Regions from separate parts of the Peribacillus sp. NPDC101480 genome, predicted to be linked through region 3. Evidence: riboswitches for the same ligand, from Rfam matches in the RefSeq annotation. Region 3 holds a riboswitch; each other region holds the start of a gene.
What was found. Region 3 has a riboswitch for S-adenosylmethionine ahead of ACQKMF_RS15295 (Fur-regulated basic protein FbpA). Riboswitches for the same ligand answer to the same signal wherever they lie in the genome.

Region 1 (6,906 bases), on a different contig from region 3:
TGATCAGGCCATTCTTTTCCAAAAGGGATAAAGCGCGCCCATGATCAGCAACAGAGCTGCTCATAATAATTGTTGCGCCTTCCGGAAGTTTATCAATGCTTTTATATTTTTGTGAATATAGAGCAATCGGCTCGATATGGATTCCGCCAGCATTAACGAAGTCATATCCATTTTCTTTAATTTGCCCCTCTAAATATGGAATATGTTGGAAATAGTTAGCATCCAATTCCTTATCATTCAACGCCTTATTCGGTAAAACATAGTCCTGGAAAGTTTCGATTTCCAATTCGATTCCTTTTTCTTTAAGAAGCGGCTTAGCTTTCTCAAGGATTTCAGCATGAGGAACATTGGATGCCCCTACAACTATTTTCTTCGATTCTTTCTCCGTATCACTGCCGCTTTTATCCTTTTCACTTCCACAAGCAGCCAAAGCGATAGACAACACTAAAATTAATGCAAATCCTAAAAACTTTTTCATCCTATTCATCTCCCTTTATCTTTTGTCCAATTTAGATGTAATCACATCTCCAATAATTTGAATTATGAAGACGATAATTAGAATAACGATGGTCGCCACTAGTGTAACGTCATTTTGATTTCTTTGATATCCGTCCAAATAGGCTAGATTACCAAGCCCGCCTGCGCCGATGACCCCGGCCATTGCGGTATATCCAACCAATGCAATCGATGTTACCGTAATCCCGGAAATAAGGGCAGGCATTGACTCTGGAAGAAGGACCTTCCAAATGATTGTGCTCGTTTTTGCTCCCATCGATTTAGCGGCTTCAATTACACCTTTATCGATTTCACGAAGGCCGATTTCTACCATACGCGCATAAAATGGTGCCGCACCGATAATAAGTGCCGGCAGTGCAGCGTTCTCTCCGATCATGGAACCGACTAGCGCTTTAGTGAAAGGAATGAGCAGCACGATCAAAATAAGAAATGGAATGGAACGGAAAATATTGACGACAGCACTCATGATCCCGTTGACTGCCCGGTTTTCCCACATATTACCCTTCCCTGTCAGGAACAGGATCAATCCTAATATTATGCCTATAAAAAAGGTTGCCACTACAGAGACGCTTGTCATGTAAAGCGTTTCCCTCGTAGCTTCAATAATGTCTTCCCAATCAACATTCGGCAATAATTCTTCAAGCATGAGTAATCACCTCCACGCCTACCTGCTGTGCTTTAATGAATTCGATTGCGCGGAGCATTTCATCCTCAGTGCCATCAAGATGGATAAACAATGTTCCATATGAACCGCTTCTTGTTTGGGATATCTTACCTTGAACGATATTGACATCCAACTCGAAGTTACGTACAAGCTTGGTGATCAACGGGCTTTCGGCATGATCGCCTACAAAGGTCAATTGAATCACTTTGCCTGCAGGATAGCGTTCGAGCAAATGGTCCATCGTTTCTTTCGTTTCTTCCGGTTCCGTTACCTGTTGCACGAAACGCTTTGTCATTTGTTCTTTAGGGTTCTTGAAAACATCCAGGACAGGTCCCTGTTCAACAACTTGCCCACTTTCCATCACGGCGACGCGATGGCAGATTTTGCGGATCACATGCATTTCATGTGTTATCAGGACGATCGTCAACCCCAAACGCTGATTGATGTCAACAAGCAATTCGAGTATGGAGTCGGTAGTCTGCGGATCCAAGGCAGAAGTCGCTTCATCACACAGCAGCACTTTAGGGTCATTTGCCAGAGCCCTGGCTATTCCCACCCTTTGCTTTTGCCCTCCGCTTAATTGTGATGGATAGGCCTTTTCCCTGCCTTCCAATCCGACTAACTTGATCAATTCGTTCACACGCTTGGTTCGTTCAGGTTTAGAAACTCCTGCAATTTCCAATGGGAAAGATATATTCTCCTGAACGGTCCTCGACCATAATAAATTGAAATGTTGGAAAATCATGCTGATTTCTTGACGGGCCTTGCGGAGCTGAGCCCCTTTAATTTTTGAAATTTCCTTCTCAGCAACTACAACGGATCCCTCTGTTGGTGTTTCCAATCCATTGAGCATTCTGATCAAAGTACTTTTCCCCGCTCCACTGTAACCGATGATACCGAAAATCTCGCCTTTATTTATTTCAACATTCACATTATTTACAGCCTTGATTGTCTCACTGTTTCCTTTTCCTGTTCGGAACAGCTTACTGACTTTCGTCAATGTAATCATTAACCCTCACCTCTTTTATCCAATAAAACCTATGAACTTAGTTGATTTCTCTACATTATTAGTCTGTTTCTCATATCATGTAAAAGTTTACCCAATTAAAACAGAAAAAACCTTTCTGCATGAGCAGAAAGGCAGGTGAAGAAACAGGCCTTCCTCTCATCTTCCAAAGTGATTAAACTTTGTGTGAATTGGCACCTTTCCAAGGAAATCTCCTTGTCGGTTGCCGGGTTTCATCGGGCACATCCCTCCACCTCTCTTGATAAGAGCTAATATATAGAATATTTGTACATCATTAAGTTCTTTAGTATGGAGAAATTTTATCATAGATAAAAAAGGAGCGCAATGTATAATATTTCTAGTACAAGCATATAGAAACTTTACTTAAACCGTTTTGGATGTCAAGGAGACGATATTCGTCGCTTTTTCAATTGCCTGCTCCAAATCTTCTATTAAATCCTCTACATTTTCAATCCCAATCGATAAACGGACTTGGTCGGCACTCACACCCGCTTTCGCAAGACCTGCCTCATTCAATTGTTGATGGGTCGTACTGGCTGGGTGGATGATCAAGCTCTTCGCATCCCCAACATTCGCTACATGGGACCATAATTCCACCGAATTGATAAGTTTTGCCCCAGCTTCTCGATTACCTTGTATCCCAAAAGTCACAACAGATCCAGCTCCCTTTGGCAAATATTTTTCCGCAAGGGCTTTATCGGGATGATCCTCATCACCAGGATGTGAAACCCAAGTCACCGCAGGATGGTTTTTTAAATATTTAATGACAGACTTGGTGTTTGATAGATGCTCTTTCATCCTTACATGCAGCGTTTCAAGTCCAAGCGTAAACTGGAATGCACTTTGGGCACTTAGCGCAGGTCCTAAATCACGGAGTAACTGGACTCGGGCTTTCGTTATGAATGCGGCAGGTCCAACTGCCTCGGCGTATACCAGATTGTCGTAACTTGGGTCAGGCTCTGTGAAGCCAGGGTAATTTGGCGAGTTCCAATCGAATTTCCCTCCATCCACGATGACACCGCCAAGCGTAGTTCCATTTCCCAGAAGCCATTTTGTAGCGGAATGGATGACAATATCCGCTCCAAAATCAATTGGTCTGCATAGATACGGTGTCGCAAAGGTATTATCAATGATTAAAGGTATTCCGGCATCATGGGCGATTTTCGCTACCGCTTCAATATCAAGCACCCTCAAACTTGGATTTCCGATGGTTTCAGCAAAAATGGCTTTAGTTCTTGGCGTAATCGCCCTTTTGAAATTTTCAGGGTCATCTGGAGAAACGAACTTCACTTTAATCCCGTATTTAGGAAGAGTATTTTCAAAAAGGTTATACGTACCGCCATATAATGTAGATGCTGAAACAATCTCATCCCCTGCAGCGGCAATATTCAGGATTGAAAGTGAGATGGCAGCCATTCCGCTTGCTGTTGCCAATCCGCCGATTCCGCCTTCCAATAAGGCCATTCTTTCCTCAAAAACGCTGATCGTGGGATTATGGAGTCGTGAATATATATAGCCATTCTCCTTTAGGCCAAATAAATTCGCTGCATGGTCGGTGTCCTTGAACAAGTATGCATTGCTTTGGTAGATAGGAACTGCACGTGCACCTGTTTCATCAGCTTGCAGACCGCCATGAACACTCAATGTTTCGAAACGCAATTTTTTCCCTGACATATGATTTCACCTTTTTCTATGGATTTAGTTGGAATTATATGATGTCTGGCCTTTTATAAACAAAAAAACCACTTCAATAAGAAGAGGTTTCAAGAATACACCTCATCTACCAGAGCCAACACTCTGCTGGAATTAGCACCGTATATAAAAATTTATACCGGTTGCCGGGCTTCGTCGGGCCAGTCCCTCCGCCACTCTTGATAAGAACTATTAAATTCTGCCGTTACTTAATTCAAAATATAGCATTTTAGTTTAAATCAGTCAATGAATTGTTAGAATATTCTTTGTTTAATTTCATCTAACATTCATATGTCCGCAACAAAGAAACCAACCACGGTTCCGATTGGTTTCTTAGCTGATTTCCTTAAGCAATCCGTACAAATAAGGAACGGATTGAAAGGCATATATTTTTTTGTGCAGCCGTCCTTCTTTGAAAAACAATAAACATGGAACACTTTCGATTTCATATGATTCGGCAATTGCTTGGACATAATTCATATTCATTTTGCCTGCCTTCAATTCCGGGAATAGCTCCAAGGATATCGTCAGCATCTTGGAGGCAACCTGACAAGTGCCGCATAAAGGGGTATATAAATATAAGCAAAAGGTTTCCCCATTTTCAACAGCAAGCTTACACTCTTCTTCTTTCCATTCCTGCATCAATTAGTCGTTCACCCTTTGACTTAAAAATTTCATTTTCACATTCATATTGGCAGATAGAAGCACAGTTGCGATATGATGTTCGGGTGAGCTTTCCACTTCTTTGTACATTTTATTAATATACAGGTGGTTCGCCTCAGGCATTTCCCTTCGGAACTGCTTCCGCAGCTTTTCTCCTGATTCATCTGCGTCAAAAAGGAGATAAACATCACGGTCCATCAATTCATCCACTAATTCATCCAGCTTAGTTAATGATATGGTCCCATTCGTACATCTTATTTCCACATCTTCATTTAAAACGGAGGCAACTTTTCTTCTATCGGAACTGCCTTCTACAATGATCACTTTATCGAATTCGCCCCACTCCATGTCATCACTCCATCTCACGAATTATGTGCGCAACTGCCACGGTACCAAATGAAAAAGAGAGCAGGCCTTTTCAGTCCCCCCTCCCTTTTTTTTAACCGTTGATTAAACTCTCATACTCTTCAGCGCTCATCAAGCTTTCAATATCACTGCTATTAGATGGTTCAAGCACGACCATCCATGCCTTTTCATAAGGAGACTCATTTACATATTCAGGGTTGTCACTTAAATCTTCGTTTACTTCAATAACCTTGCCACTGATAGGTGCATAAAGCTCAGAAACGGTCTTAACGGATTCAACACTTCCAAATGGTTCGTTCGCTTTCAATTCATCGCCGATTTCCGGAAGCTCAACGAATACGATGTCCCCAAGCTCGGACTGTGCGAAAGCTGTAATTCCAATGCGCACTGTTCCATCTTCCGTTTTGACCCATTCATGTTCTTTTGTGTAACGAAGTTCTTTTGGTGTTGTTGTCATTATTAACCCTCCATATGTACATCTTATTTTATCTATTCCATTATAAGGTAGATTGTTTGTTTAAGTAAGGAATTAACCAAATATTTCGAGAAATTTTCAGTTCCAAACCTGTTCGAATTGCTCCTCTTTGAAACCTACCGTCACTTTGGTGCCATCCGTAACAATCGGCCTTTTCAGAAGCATGCCATCTGTGGACAATATATCAAGCATCTCTGCTTCAGAAGCTTCTTTCAGCTTATCCTTTAAGCCAAGCTCCCGATATTTTTGACCGCTAGTATTGAAAAACTTCTTCAACTCCAAATTGCTGATTTTATATAGTTGTTCTATTTCTGTTCGCGAAGGCGGATTTTCCGCTATATGGATTGCTTCATACTGCAGTTCATGATTATCAAGCCACTTCTTCGCGTTACGGCATGTGCCGCATTTTGGGTACCAATATAATGTTAAGCCCATCATTTCACCACCTATCAATAGAATACCCGTTTTCATCACGCAATACAACGAATTGTCTTTTGAATTTCCAATGCGATTTCATCAAAGGAAATAAGGGAATGCCTTCTCGGGCATTCCCTTTACTGATTTTGATTCATTTCTTAAAGAGCATATTTTTCAGCTTCGATTACCTTGACGGAAGCTTCACGTTTTTTCGCAATGACATTGATCGGATTATGCCTTGTCAGCTTACGGAGCGACGCAAGCATGATGCGAAGAGTATCGCCTGTTTCCACTGCGATTAACGTTTCCTTTGCGTGCTGTTCTATTTCATTGAAAGCTTCCTGAACGAAGATTTCTGTGTAAAGCACTTTTTGTTTGTTCTTCTCCAGACCTGTAGCTGCTATTGCTTTTTCCGTACGCAATACCACGGATTCCGCTGCATAGGCAAGGGATGCGATATCAGCAATGTTGGAGAGGATTTCTTGTTCTTGATCAAGAGTTTTGCCGTATTTCTGTGCAGCAAGGCCAGCTGCCAGAATCCCGATTTTCTTAGCATTTCTAACAAGCATTTTTTCTTGTGCCAATGGCTCATCACCAGGTTCTTCCGGCATCATCATCATTAATTCCTCTTGCAGGCTTTGAGCCTTTTGAAGAAGCGGCAATTCCCCTTTAAGTGCTTTCTTCAGGAAAGTTCCAGGGACAAGCAATCGATTGATTTCATTTGTACCTTCAAAGATCCGGTTAATCCGGGAATCACGATATGCTTTTTCAATTTCATACTCCTGCATGAAACCATAGCCACCATGAAGCTGTACGCCTTCGTCCGTAACATAATCCAACACTTCGGAAGCGAAGAATTTATTCAATGAACACTCAATGGCATATTCAGCGATTGCAGCAGCCATTGATTTCCCATCTTTCACTTGCTCATCCGTCAATTTGCTTTGTCTTTGTTCATAAAGGCCAACGGTACGGTATACAGAGCTTTCTGCTGCATAAATTTTGGATGCCATTGTTGCAAGTTTTTCTTTCGTCAAGTTAAAATCGGAAATTTTCGTTTTGAACTGTTGACGTTGATTCGTATAA
Region 2 (6,906 bases), on a different contig from region 3:
CTTTTTGACGTTCGAACCATTGCTCACGAATCGCATCCCACCCCTCATCGAATTTACCTTTATAATGATCGATAAATTCTTTAGGCGCATGGTGTGGTGCATGAGGTGCCCCATATGCCAAATAAGTGAAGAATGGTTTATTTGGAGTTTCAGATGTTTGATCTTTAATATACGAGATTGCTTTCTCCGTTAAATCCTCTGTAATATGGTATCCATCCTCTGCCTTTTTGGGTTGGCGGATCCGATGGTTGTCTTCCACTAAATCCGGGTTCCATTGATTCGTAGCTCCTGGTAAAAAACCGTAAAATCTTTCGAATCCCCGTCCGAGCGGCCAGTTATCGAAGGGGCCCGTATTCGTATGCTCTTTTCCGGGAGTTAGATGCCATTTCCCCACGGCAAATGTGTTATAACCGTTTTCCACAAGCACTTCACTTAGTAAGGCACTATCTTTTCTAACCTTCCCACGGCTGTGCGGAAAGCCGCTATCATATTCAGCTACAAAGGATACACCTGCAGAATGGGGATTCCTTCCTGTTAATAAGGCCGCCCTGGTCGGAGAGCAAATCGCGGTTGTATGAAAGTTGTTATAGGCAAGCCCTTCTGAAGCCAAACGATCAATATTGGGTGTTGAAATAGAAGACCCATAGCATCCTAATTGCGAAAATCCAAGATCATCCAAGAGAATGACCACAACGTTTGGTTTCTTATCTGAGGTCTTTGAAGTATCAGGCCACCATGGAGTCGATTCTTCTACTGTTTTAGCTATTTTACCTAGAAATGTTTCATCTTGATACGTACTCATTTTCATACCTCATCCCTTATTTTTTTACAACGTCATATCTCTTCAATACGATTTTTCCAAATTGGGTAAACACTCGGTCCATAATGAATCCCATCAAGCCAAGTATGACTAGACCAACGAAAATCCAATCCGTTTTAAAGTACAATCGTGCATTCCAGATCATGTACCCGATTCCTTCATTTGCCGCAACCATCTCTGCACCAACAATGGCCATAAATGAGGATCCCATCGCCAATTTTGCTCCAGTGAAGATATATGGGAGGGACGCAGGTATAATGACATGGAACATGATCTGTAATTCCGATGCCCCCATACTTCTCGCTGAACGAAGTTTATCTTCTTCTATCGCCAATACACCAGTCATTGTATTGATTACGACAATAAAGAAAGTTGCATACATAATCAGAAAGATTTTCGATTGCTCACCAATTCCAAACCAAAGCATGAATAACGTAATAAATGCCAGGGGGGGGATAAAGCGAACAAAATTGATTATGGGGTCAAATAGTGCTCGGATAACCTGAACGCGCCCTACTAATAACCCAATCGGGATTGCCACGATATTACCTAACGTCCAACCTGTAATGACCCTTAAAAAACTTACCCACATATATAAAAACAGGGAACCATCCTTACTAAGATCGATGGCACCTTGCCAAACGGCTAGGGGACTCGGTAAAAATTGAGGGTCAGAGAAGCTTGCAGCCATGCTCCAAATCAAAAGAACGATAGCCCAGGCGATCATTCCACTTTTCACTAATTTCTTAAAGAAGGCAGGAACCTTCTTCTTTTTTCGAGGTTGAGATGCCTCTTTTTTTATGATTTCCTGTCCCAATACACTCATGTTTTTATCTCCTATCAATCAAAATGTGCTTGAATGTTTTGATAAAAAAGATTGAATTCTTTATCGGTGAACATTCTTGGATATGGCAAGGGAATATCATATATATCCGTAATTCGGGAGGATGGACCAACAGACATGACACCAATGCGATTACCTAGTAATAATGCTTCCTGAATATCATGTGTTACAAAGATGACCGTTTTATTTGTTTCTTTCCAAATTCGAATCAATTCTTTTTGCATCGTTCTTCGGGTCATTGCATCGAGTGCCCCGAAAGGTTCATCCATTAATAAGATGTCAGGATCATTAGCTAATACCCTTGCTAATTGCACGCGCTGTTTCATCCCTCCAGAAAGCTCTTTAGGGAACTTCCCTTCATGACCCTTTAAGCCAACAAGTTCAATGAAATAAGAAGATTTCTCTTCACGATTCGATTTAGGTGTTTTCTTCATTTTCAATCCGAATTCGACATTTTCCTTAACAGTCAGCCATGGAAATAGAGCTGCATCTGCTTGTTGGAAAACAACACCTCGATTGCTTCCGGTCTTGTTTACCTCCTCTCGGTCCACGATAAGTTTCCCGGAAGTTTTTTCAATGAATCCAGCAATCATGCTCAATAAAGTGGACTTTCCGCATCCGCTTGGCCCAAGTAAGATAAAGAACTCACCGCTTTTTATCGTCAAATCTATATTCTCAAGGACGTAATGACTATTTTCATTGAAGGATTTCGATAAATCGGAAATTGAAATCGCAATAGGTGACTTCATTACTTCGTCAATTACTGTACTCATATCACTTCACTCCTTTTAATTGACAGAAAAAACTTTGATGCAGCACATCCTGAACCATGTCATAAACGAGAATATCAACGACAGATATGGCTGCATTTTTCTAGTAAGTGACGGATTCAGGCAATGCTTTTTTTAATGGCTCAAGAGCTAATTTTTCTTTCAATTCATACGAATCTTGTAATATTCCTTTTTCTTCAAGCCATACTCTCATATCCTCGAGGTGAACGGCATCTTCCTTTGTAAATCCTAAAACATAATTTGTTCTTTCTAGATCCTTAAGTGCATCTTCTTCTGGTATTTTCAGCTGTTCGAATGCCAGTTTTGCAGTTTCCCCTTTATGGCCATCCACATAGTCAACTCCTTCAGATAAGGCTTTCAATGCATGTTCAAGAGATTTTGGATTTTTTTCAACAAATGATCTTTTTGCAAGAAGATAGCTATCAATCGTCACTCCTGCACCAACCAAATTATCAAGTTGATTTACTTCATCAATTTCCTTAAATGTATCTGTAAGTGCACCACTAACCCAAACAGCATCAATATCGCCTTTTTTCATTCCAATAATCGCTTCGTCAGGCGTACTGTATGGAACATATGTGATATCTTTTTCATTGATTTTATTAGCTTCTAAGTATTTAGCCCACACATATTCATAGACAGTTCCTTTTGAAACTCCTAACTTTTTCCCTTTTAAATCACTTGCCGATTCAATATCCCCTTTAACAAGTAGCTGGGTTTCCTTGGAGGAATCCTCTTTCCCTCTTGTCAGTGTTCCTAAAATCACCATATCCCCTTTACCTAACGAGTTTAACAAGGCGTAATCTGCAGCTATTCCAGTATCAGCTTGTTCTGTTAATACAGCATTAACCGTGTCAATTCCCATGGCAAAATTGGTAAGCTTTGCTTCTACGCCGTAATTTGAGAAGTATCCCTGTATCTCTGCCGCCCTGAATTGAAGTGAACCACCTGCTGCAGTATCAATAGCCATCCTTATAACGTCACTGTTAGGTGCACCAGCATCTTCTGAAGGAGATGAGGAACATCCAGCGATAAATAAAATGTTTAACATCGAAATAACAACCAATAAAGACCTCAAATTTTTCATGTTCATATCCCCTATGGCACTTATTTTTTTAAGTTGGCAACACATCTAAAACCCATATGCCCTGTAGAGCTGTCAATCATATTATAAGTACGGGCTGAAATCCTATAACGATTACAATATGATCGATGGCATAGATAGGATCCGCCTTTTATCAGTTTTGCAAAAGGATCGGGATCGAGGACTTCACTTCCATGTTGAATTGAAAATGTATCCTCGCACCATTCCCACACATTCCCCGACATGTTATAAAGGCCAAAATCATTCGGTTCAAAGGTATCAACAGGAGCCGTTCCTAAAAATCCGTCTTCTACCAAATTTTCGTTTGGAAAATTGCCTTGCCAAATATTACAGTGATGCTTTCCCCCTTGGTGCAACTCATCCCCCCAAGGATATTTACGATTTACCACTCCACTGGCAGCAGCATATTCCCATTCCGCTTCTGTCGGAAGTCTTTTTCCAGCCCATCTACAAAACGCTTTGGCATCATTCCATGACACATGGACGACCGGGTGGTGAAAGCGATTCACGATTGAGGAATCCGTCCCTTCCGGATGCTTCCAGCAAGCATTTCGAACAGCTATCCACCAAGGTGTTTTTTCGGCTGCCCCCACCATATCCCGTTCCATTCGTTTGTTGACAAACAAGTTAAAAACAAAAGACCATCCATATTTCTCCGCATCTGTTACATAACCGGTATCCTTTATAAAACAATAGAATTGTTCATTTGTTACGGCGTATCGGTCCATGTAAAAGGACTCAATCTTTACTGTTCGTGGTGGATATTCACCATCTTCTCTTGAACTATCTTCATCACTTGATCCTAGTAAAAATTCACCTGCTTGTATCAAAGACATATTATAGAAATCGTTTTTCTTTGTCGGGATCGAATCAAGGTCAGTTTCAATTGAAAGAAAATTCCGTCTTTTTAATACAGTACAGCATGATTTCATATTTGTTGTTTTCATGTTTCCACTCTCCAATGAATCTTCTCCTAGGCACTGCTTATGCCTGTATTATCACAATTTTTTCCGAACAAAAAAGGACACAGAAATGTTGTAATGAACAACAATTCAGTATCCTTTGGTTGACCAATTGGATAATCCAATTTTATTCTCTTTTCTTTATGCAATTTAACAATAAAACATAAATACTCATTAATCAAGTAGGTTTAATTATTTTATTTATTTTTTTCAGTCTTCCCTACTAATCGTTGTTTTAAAAAACCACGTCTAAACCTGATCTAAAAAGTGGTATAAAAAGCCGAATACAGAAAATGATCATGCCAGGAACCGAGTAATAAACGGTATATTCGAAATATTCAACCTCCAACTCTTGACCTTTATAAAAACTACCTGTATAGTCATAGTTAATTTAATAGACACTCTTATCCAGAGAGGTGGAGGGACTGGCCCTTTGATGCCTCAGCAACAGACTATTCATGTACTGTGCTAATTCCAGAAGTTTAAAAACTTGAAGATAAGAAGAGTATATAGCTTTGTTGCCAACACCTCTTCTTATTTTTTAAGAAGAGGTTTTTTATTTTTAAAAGGAAAGAAGGAATGCAACATGTCAATCACATTAACGAAAGCACCATTTAGGGCCGATCACGTCGGAAGTTTATTAAGACCGGAACGTTTACATATTGCCAGAAAGCAATTTAGGGAGGGTACCCTTTCAGCAGAGCGGCTTCGTGAAATTGAAACCGAAGAAATCAATCGGATTGTCGATAAACAAATTGAAGTTGGATTGGAGGCTGTTACGGACGGCGAGTTCAGACGAACATGGTGGCACTTTGACTTCCTCGAACAATTAAATGGCATCGAGGGATATGTGACTGAAAAAGGTCTCACATTCGATGGTGTGGAAACAGAGAGATATAACGTTCGCAATACCGGGAAGGTTTCATTCAATCCTGAACATCCCTTCATTAGTGATTTCATTGAATTGAACAAAATCGTGAACGGACGTGCCGTTGCTAAGCAAACCATTCCCAGTCCGAATCAGTTATTTGCTGCAGGTATTCATAATGAAGACATCTACCCTGATATTGAAGATTATGCAAATGATATCATCAAGGCGTATCAGCATGCTTTGAAAGCCTTTTATGAAGCAGGTGTGCGTTATCTTCAATTGGATGATGTATATATTGCCAGACTTTCAGCTCCAGATTTCCAGTTCAAAGATGGAAAATATACGAGGGAACAGTTAATTGATCTTGCACTTCGTGTCATTAATGGAGCATTGGAAGGCAAACCAGAAGACCTTGTCGTCACTACCCACCTATGTCGCGGAAACTATCAGTCGACTTGGGCGTTTGAAGGAAGCTATGCCCGTATCGCTCCAACTTTATTGGCAAAAGAAAAAGTGGATGGATTCTTCTTGGAATATGATGATCAACGCTCAGGGGATTTCAAACCATTGGAATACATTCCAAATGGCGGTGCACAGGTTGTACTGGGGGTCGTCACTTCAAAAAATGGGGAAATCGAAGACAAGGAAGCTGTTAAGGCACGCATTAAAGAAGCCTCGCACTTCGTTCCTCTCGAACAATTATGCTTAAGCCCTCAATGCGGCTTCTCCTCCACCCATCACGGCAACAAGCTAACCGAAGAACAGCAATGGGAAAAGCTGAAATTCGTCGTTGATGTAGCAAAAGAAGTGTGGGAATGATTCATCTTTAAATGTAACGTAAAAGCTAGGCATTAGGCAGGCCTAGCTTTTCTTCAAAACAGCTCAATAAAATGTTTTGCCGTTTTGGAAAGATAACGATCTTGTCTAAAAACCAAAGCTATATTCGATTGAATTGAAGAATCGATAATATCCAACACTTTCACTCCTTTTATAATATGAGGTGAAACAGCTGATTTCGGAACAATACTCGCCCCAACTCCAGCTGAAACCAGAGAGAGCAGAACATTTACATCATGGCATTCGCATAAAATATTTGGCTGTATTTCCCGTTTTTTAAATTCCTCGATAATTTCTTCGTAAATCCCTTGTCCTTTTTCCCTATGCACTAAAAGCAATGGGATATTTTCAATATCCTTTAAATGAACCCTACTCTTTGAAGTGAAACTGTCCCAAACCTCAGGTACAACAAAAACATTCGGCACTTGTCCTATGTTCAAAATGGAAAGACCCTTCATCTCGACAGGTAAATGAACAATGGCAAGTTCAATATCCTGATTCTCCAAATAATTACTTATTTCATATGGATCTCCTGCGAATATTTTAAAGGAAACGGAAGGATATTTTTTCTTAAAATCATTAATTTTATCAGGTAAATAAGACATATAGGCAAGTACGGAACCTACTGAAAGGGTACCTTTAATTCCCTCACCCGTTTCCTTCACTTCGAGCAAGG
Region 3 (6,906 bases):
TGAAATACTCTGATTTCTTTTTATCTTCAAAAAGATCATTCGTAGGAATGAATAACATCCTATTGTCTTTATCCGCTATTCCCTTTATTGACTGGTTATAATCGCGAATATGCTTTTCAAGTTTTTGATTTCCTTTAATTGGGTTATATAGTCCCACTACCAAAATATCAGCTTTATCGTTTGCCTTTATGAGTGTTGACGTAATCTTTTTCAGATGGCTGATATACTCCCGTTTACCCTCATTGATTTTTCGATCACTTATTTTCTCCAAGTCCCCGCCGTTACTATTGATCAAGTCATTCGTTCCGATATAAACGATGAAAGTATCGGCTTCATCAAGTTTCGTTTTAATGCGGTAATCATCAAGCTGTTTCATCACCCCATCCGTTTCCTGCCCTTTTATACCGTAATTCCAAAAACTCACTTTTTGTTCCGATTCCGGGTTATTCAATTCATCCTCCAGGCCTTCTATATATCCTTCTCCGTCCTTATCCCCTTTTCCATAGGTTAACGAATCTCCAAAAGCCATCACCCTTTGCACATCTTCCGACTCCGAGGCCTGAAATTCATATGCAACAAAACATATAACCAGTACTATAATCAAAAAAACTGACAATTTTTTCATTTGGTTCTCCTCTGCCTTTTTACTAGAAGTATTTAATCCTTTACATACCCAAAAAATCTGCAGACTTAACATAAAAAAGGAATTGTCAGATAAAGAGTAAAAAGTGTATGATAATAAAAAACTTTCAATGGATTGGGTGTCAATTCACCGTCCCTTAAACAAAAAAACGGGATTACCCTTCATTCTGGAGATTGAATAAATGATAGTTAGGAGATTACATCATGGAAGAGCTCATAGAGTTTAGAGAGGCAGAACTATCTGATTTACCTAGAATTGTTGAAATATATAATTCGACAATTGCTTCAAGAATGGTCACGGCAGATACGGAGCCTGTATCCGTCCAATCGAGGGTTAAATGGTTTGAGGAACATCATTCAGAAAGTAGACCGCTATATATCATTACTATAGAAGGGAAAACTGCTGGATGGATAAGCTTTCAATCCTTCTATGGCCGACCGGCATATAATTCCACTGCCGAAATCAGCATTTATATTGATGATTATTTCCGGGGAAAAGGAATCGGACAAATTTCGATTCAAAAGGCAATTGAATTGAGTCCAAAATTAGGTATTAAGACTATATTGGGTTTCATTTTCGCCCACAATATACCTAGCCTTAAGCTTTTTTCCAAATTCGGGTTTGAAGAATGGGCACATTTACCTCAAGTTGCCGAGCTGGATGGCATTGAGCGGGATTTGATCATTCTTGGTAAACGTGTCGATATTTAATATAATTTTTTAGAGCTATTGCCTTGAGCAGTAGCTTTTTCAAATTAATACAGGTCGAATTGGCTAATTTAAAAATACCGATATGCGTTTTGGAGGGAAAAATATTCTGACTCACTTTTACTTGCTAACGCATTTAATAGCGTATCCAATTCTTGACTGGCCTGAACAGTAAGCAGACTTGTTAAGCCGTAACTTGCTGCCAATTTGATCATTTCCTGTCTCTTTTCTTCTACCCTTTCTATAGTTACTTTACGGCAAGGCATTATATGCCACCTCCCATTTATTCAATTTTTTTACACTTTCATCATAATTAAACTACTAGTTAAAATCAACTATTTTACAGAAATAAAATGTGTTATTTTATAGGTCAAATGTGATAAAACACCTACTTTTTTCTTTAATTATGTATATTTTATGTCATTTTCTATTAAACGCAAAAAAGCATCCACTAGTGTATACTGTGAATGCTTACATCATATCCCTTATCCAAGAGCCCAAAATATAGTCCATCGCTTACTATGTCATCCATTCAGAAGGTGACTCGTTATTAGGTCTATTTATAACAATCTTATATTCATCTTCAAGCACTTTTAATGGGGCATCATAAAGGTGCCTTTCATCAGAGGTTTTGTATACTCCATTGGCCAATAGCTCTTCAATGAGCTTTGCCTTCCTCTGTTCAATCCTCTTAAATAATTCTGCCATGTAAATGGCTCCTTTCCTAGTCATCCTAGAGCCTGCTTCTAGTTAGCTAACTTTATCAACTTGTTTGATTTTCACCAAATTATATATACCTTTTCTATTATGTCACTAAACGTTATTTCCCAAAAATAAAAGCCCCTTCTAATTCAAGAAGAGGCTGACTGTGTCCGTACGGCTCTTCTTATCTTCCAAGCATATGCTTGTTGGATTTAGCACAGTTCCCAAAATGGGTCCGCTGCCGAGGTTTCTTTGGGCCAAGTCCCTCCACCTCTCTGGATAAGAATTCGATATATAAATGATGTAGAAATGATTCTACCCTAATAATTATCAAAAGTCAATTACCTGGTTCTCCCTTTTTTTCTGGACATTACATGCTCCCTCTTCAAATACGGGTTGCATTTTCTTGTCTTTCTGATATGATGTCAGTAATTACATACAATTCACACCACTAGGGGAGTCTTTTTTAAGACTGAGATGGAAATAGTTTCCGGACCCTTTGAACCTGAACCGGCTCATACCGGCGGAGGGAAGTGGATGATATCGTCCATTTACAGACTATATCCATCTACCCCGTTCCGTATTCAGGAACGGGGTTTTTCATTATCTATGGGAACCATTCTAAAGGAGGATGAACAATGGAGAATATTAAAACAGAAACATTCAGTGATAGACTTCATGCACGGGCAAAAGAGATTTGGAAAAGGAATCATTCACATCCCTTTGTCCAGGCAATTGGAAATGGTACGCTTCCTGAAAAGAAATTTGCCTATTACATGAAGCAGGACTATATCTATCTCATGGATTATTCCAAGCTCTTTGCTTTAGGTGTCATCAAAGCCCATAACATCGAAACCATGGCAAAGTTTGCGAGTATTTTAAATGAAACCCTTCAAGTGGAAATGGATATCCATCGGCAGTATGCTTCCGAATTCGGGATCAGTTCCAAGGAATTGGAAGAAACAGAACCTACTCCCACCACTCTAGCCTATACAGGTTACATGCTAAATGCAGCTCAGCATGGGACATTGGCAGACTTGATCGCCTGTCTCCTGCCCTGCGCTTGGGATTACTATGAAATAGGTTTGCTATTAAAAGAACAAAATGGAGCAGCATTGGAAAACAATCGCTACGCAGATTGGATAAGGTCCTATTCATCACCTGAATTCGGGGAAGCACACAAGTGGCTGATCGCATTGTTGGAAGAATTGACGGAAGGCATGCCAGAAAAAGAACTTCTTAGATTAGAAAAGCACTTTTTGGTTACTTCCCGATATGAATATTTATTCTGGGATATGGTTCAAAATGAGCAGGATTGGCCGCTGTAGGTCGCAGACATGATGATGAATCCTATCAAGAAACTGACGTTGACTGCCATGATAACGGCTATAACGACACTGACCAGTTCATTTATTTTCATCCCTGCAGGATTTGCAAAGGTCTTTCCTATTCAGCATCTGGCAAATGTCCTCACGGCCGTTCTATTGGGGCCTGCTTATGCTGTGACACAAGCTTTCCTAGTTTCCATCATTAGAAACATTTCTGGTACCGGTTCAATATTCGCCTTTCCCGGGAGCATGATCGGTGCACTTTTGGCTGCCATCCTTTATCGAAAAACACAAAGCTTAAAATTCGCTTGTTTAGGTGAAGTGATCGGGACCGGCATTCTCGGTTCCATGGCCTGTTATCCACTTGCCATCCTCCTATTAGGAGAAAAAGCTGCTCTTTTTGGTTTTTTACCGGCTTTTATGCTCAGTTCATTCGCAGGTGCGATTCTAGCTTTCATATTACTTAAAATACTTTTAAAAAATAATTATATGAAGGGGTTTTTTTATGAAAACAGCATTAACCATCGCCGGCTCTGATTCAGGAGGCGGTGCTGGAATACAAGCGGATTTAAAAACATTTTCTGCACATGGGGTCTTTGGAATGTCTGCCATAACAGCAGTAACCGCACAAAATACAATGGAAGTCCGTTCAGTACAGCCAATTGAAACAGCTATCATATCGGACCAAATTGCAGCTATATTTGAAGATATTCCTGTCGATGCAGTAAAAATAGGCATGCTTGGATCAAAAGAAATCGTGGAAACAGTCGCTGCGTCCCTTAAAACCTTCATGCCTGCCATCGTTATCCTTGACCCTGTCATGATTTCCAAAAGCGGCCACCATTTGCTCGACGAAAAGGCTGTCTCCGCCTTAAAAATGGACTTACTTCCATTTGCAACACTTGTAACACCAAATGTACCGGAAGCGGAAGTGCTTACTGGCATGTCGATTCGGACGAAACAAGATTTCTACAAGGCATGCATTTCAATACAAGAAATGGGTCCCAAAGCCGTTTTACTTAAAGGGGGCCATGCAGCGGGAAATCCAAATGATCTTTATTATGATGGGACTGACTTCCACTGGATCAAGGGAGAGCGCATACATACAAAAAACACTCATGGTACGGGCTGTACCCTATCATCCGCCATTACATCAAACCTGGCAAATGGACTGCCCTTGCAAGAGTCGATCGAACAGGCCAAGACTTATATTTCTGAAGCGATACGCAATAGTTTTTCAATCGGTAAAGGTCATGGTCCTGTCCATCATTTTCATTCATATTCAAAAAAAGAACGGAGTGACTTAATATGAAGGTTTCCGCAGCCGATTTATTCGTGAAGGTAAAAGAAAGAAAACCACTCGTTCACCAAATCACCAACTTTGTTACGGTCAACGACTGTGCAAATGCCACCCTTGCCATCGGTGGTTCACCAGTGATGACATCGAGCCCAAGAGAAGTGGCGGATATGGTCAAATTAGCGGATGCATTGGTCCTGAATTTCGGTACGATCGATGATAAAGCCTTGGAAGCAATGGAGATTGCCGGTAAGACGGCAAATGACCTGGATATCCCGGTCATTTTGGACCCGGTGGGAGTTGGTGCCACCGCCTATCGATCAGAGCAAGTTAAAGAGCTCCTAAGTAAGGTTACTTTCCACATCATTCGCGGCAATGCAAGTGAGATCCTTTCATTGATGGGTGGGGATACCGTTACTCGCGGGGTGGATTCGGAGGAGCTTGCGGTCAGCAATGCAGAGCTGGCTGCTCGAGCCGCAAATAAATTGAATTGCATCGTCGTGGTCAGCGGAGCGAAGGATGCGGTCAGCGATGGAAAACGTACGTCCATCATCGATAACGGGAACCTGCTATTAACTAATGTTACAGGTACCGGTTGTATGTCCACTGCTCTTATCGGCACTTTTTCCGGAGTCACCGATGATTTCTATTCTGCGGCGATTGCCGGTATCTCAACCATGAGCATTTCAGGGGAACTAGCTGCCAAAAACCTTCAAGAGGATGAAGGAACAGGAACGTTTCGTGTGCGATTAATCGATGCAATATCAAGAATGGATAAGGAAATCTGGATGCATGAGGTGAAAATAAATGAAGAAATCCCAAATTGATTTAAGCCTGTATTTGGTTACGGAAGAGTCCCTGGCAATAGAAGAATTGACCAAAATCATTGCAGAATCGGTTTCAGGAGGAGTCTCGATCGTTCAGCTTAGAGAGAAAAATAATTCCTCCCTCTCCTTTTATAATAAAGCTTCTGCATTAAAACAGTTATTGAACGAGCTGTCCATTCCCCTTATCATCAATGACCGGGTGGATATAGCACTTGCTGTTGCAGCGGATGGAATTCATATTGGGCAAGATGACCTTCCACTGCCTGCCGTCAAAAAAATGGTTCCTGAAGATATGATTGTCGGTGTATCTGTTTCCAATCTTGAAGAGGCTCTAGAAGCCGAACGAAATGGAGCAGATTATATCGGAGTCGGTTCCGTTTTCCCTACAAAGACCAAACAAGATGCAACCTTAATGGCAATTGGGGATCTGGAGGAAATTTGCCGCAGCGTATCAATTCCCGCCGTAGCCATCGGGGGTATCACGGCCGATAACATTTCCTCCCTTTCTGCTAGCGGGCTGTCAGGTACCGCAGTCGTATCAGCCATCATGAATGCAGAAAGTCCTAAGACTGCCTCCGAATCCCTTTTAAAAATCATAAAGGACTTTAAATAACAAAAGGATGGGGACTGAATACAGCCCCCATCCTTTTGTTTATGTCAAAACGGTATTCTTTGTTTCCTTCCCAAAAGCTACGGCAACTGCCCCCACTAAAATAGCAATTGTGAAAATGGTGAAAATCGATGAAATCGGGGTGCCGGCAGCAACTAAATACCCTACAAGCAACGGCCCCAGGACACCGCCGATCCTGCCGATCCCTGCGGCTAAACCAGCACCTGTACCACGAACTGCTGTGGGATACTGCTCAGGAGTATACGCATAAAGCGCACCCCATGCCCCTAGGTTGAAGAAAGATAGGAACATTCCGGAAACTATCAGCAGTGCCAGCCCCTCTGCAGACCCAAAGAAAAAAGCACTGACTGCCGTTCCAATTAAGTATGTAATCAAAACGAATTTACGTCCAAACTTCTCTATCAGCCATGCAGCTGAAAAATAGCCCGGAAGCTGTGCAAGCGTCATGATCAATACATATTCAAAGCTTTGGATCATGCTGAATCCTTTTAGGACCATCACACTTGGCAGCCATAAAAACATCCCATAATAAGAAAAGACCACGCAAAACCATAGAACCCACAACACAAGGGTCTGACGGGAGTATTCCTTTTTCCAGACACTTTTCATATTGCTTAATACAGATGGTCTCTGCTTTTTTTCAAGTTCCGTATACTTCGGTGAATCCGGCAGTTTCAAGCGCAGATACAGCGCATATAAAGCGGGTACGGCGCTCAATAACAATGCAACCCTCCAACCATAAGCCGGTATGATGAAATAAGATATGAGAGC

Region 1: it holds a riboswitch for S-adenosylmethionine, as region 3 does, so the genes downstream of both, ACQKMF_RS13405 (O-acetylhomoserine aminocarboxypropyltransferase/cysteine synthase family protein) here and ACQKMF_RS15295 (Fur-regulated basic protein FbpA) in region 3, are expected to answer to the same signal.
Region 2: it holds a riboswitch for S-adenosylmethionine, as region 3 does, so the genes downstream of both, ACQKMF_RS14105 (5-methyltetrahydropteroyltriglutamate--homocysteine S-methyltransferase) here and ACQKMF_RS15295 (Fur-regulated basic protein FbpA) in region 3, are expected to answer to the same signal.

What each region holds. Positions count from the first base shown of each region.
Region 1 covers NZ_JBNNSB010000003.1:441,198-448,103, reverse strand. Annotated here, with positions in the region: gene ACQKMF_RS13420 (MetQ/NlpA family ABC transporter substrate-binding protein) at 1-478, opposite strand, end outside; gene ACQKMF_RS13415 (methionine ABC transporter permease) at 494-1,162, opposite strand; gene ACQKMF_RS13410 (methionine ABC transporter ATP-binding protein) at 1,155-2,189, opposite strand; SAM riboswitch class I at 2,343-2,455, opposite strand; gene ACQKMF_RS13405 (O-acetylhomoserine aminocarboxypropyltransferase/cysteine synthase family protein) at 2,571-3,881, opposite strand; SAM riboswitch class I at 3,981-4,088, opposite strand; gene ACQKMF_RS13400 (thioredoxin family protein) at 4,233-4,541, opposite strand; gene ACQKMF_RS13395 (toprim domain-containing protein) at 4,545-4,910, opposite strand; gene gcvH (glycine cleavage system protein GcvH) at 5,002-5,385, opposite strand; gene ACQKMF_RS13385 (arsenate reductase family protein) at 5,482-5,838, opposite strand; gene ACQKMF_RS13380 (acyl-CoA dehydrogenase family protein) at 5,979-6,906, opposite strand, start outside.
Region 2 covers NZ_JBNNSB010000003.1:576,869-583,774, reverse strand. Annotated here, with positions in the region: gene ACQKMF_RS14130 (arylsulfatase) at 1-802, opposite strand, end outside; gene ACQKMF_RS14125 (ABC transporter permease) at 819-1,646, opposite strand; gene ACQKMF_RS14120 (ABC transporter ATP-binding protein) at 1,661-2,437, opposite strand; gene ACQKMF_RS14115 (ABC transporter substrate-binding protein) at 2,538-3,548, opposite strand; gene ACQKMF_RS14110 (formylglycine-generating enzyme family protein) at 3,563-4,507, opposite strand; SAM riboswitch class I at 4,924-5,025, shown strand; gene ACQKMF_RS14105 (5-methyltetrahydropteroyltriglutamate--homocysteine S-methyltransferase) at 5,109-6,212, shown strand; gene ACQKMF_RS14100 (LysR family transcriptional regulator) at 6,266-6,906, opposite strand, start outside.
Region 3 covers NZ_JBNNSB010000004.1:197,980-204,885, reverse strand. Annotated here, with positions in the region: gene ACQKMF_RS15310 (GDSL-type esterase/lipase family protein) at 1-625, opposite strand, end outside; gene ACQKMF_RS15305 (N-acetyltransferase family protein) at 847-1,353, shown strand; gene ACQKMF_RS15300 (Spo0E family sporulation regulatory protein-aspartic acid phosphatase) at 1,422-1,616, opposite strand; gene ACQKMF_RS15295 (Fur-regulated basic protein FbpA) at 1,870-2,058, opposite strand; SAM riboswitch class I at 2,234-2,338, opposite strand; TPP riboswitch at 2,496-2,601, shown strand; gene tenA (thiaminase II) at 2,691-3,380, shown strand; gene thiW (energy coupling factor transporter S component ThiW) at 3,396-3,917, shown strand; gene thiD (bifunctional hydroxymethylpyrimidine kinase/phosphomethylpyrimidine kinase) at 3,886-4,692, shown strand; gene thiM (hydroxyethylthiazole kinase) at 4,689-5,504, shown strand; gene thiE (thiamine phosphate synthase) at 5,485-6,117, shown strand; gene ACQKMF_RS15265 (MFS transporter) at 6,157-6,906, opposite strand, start outside.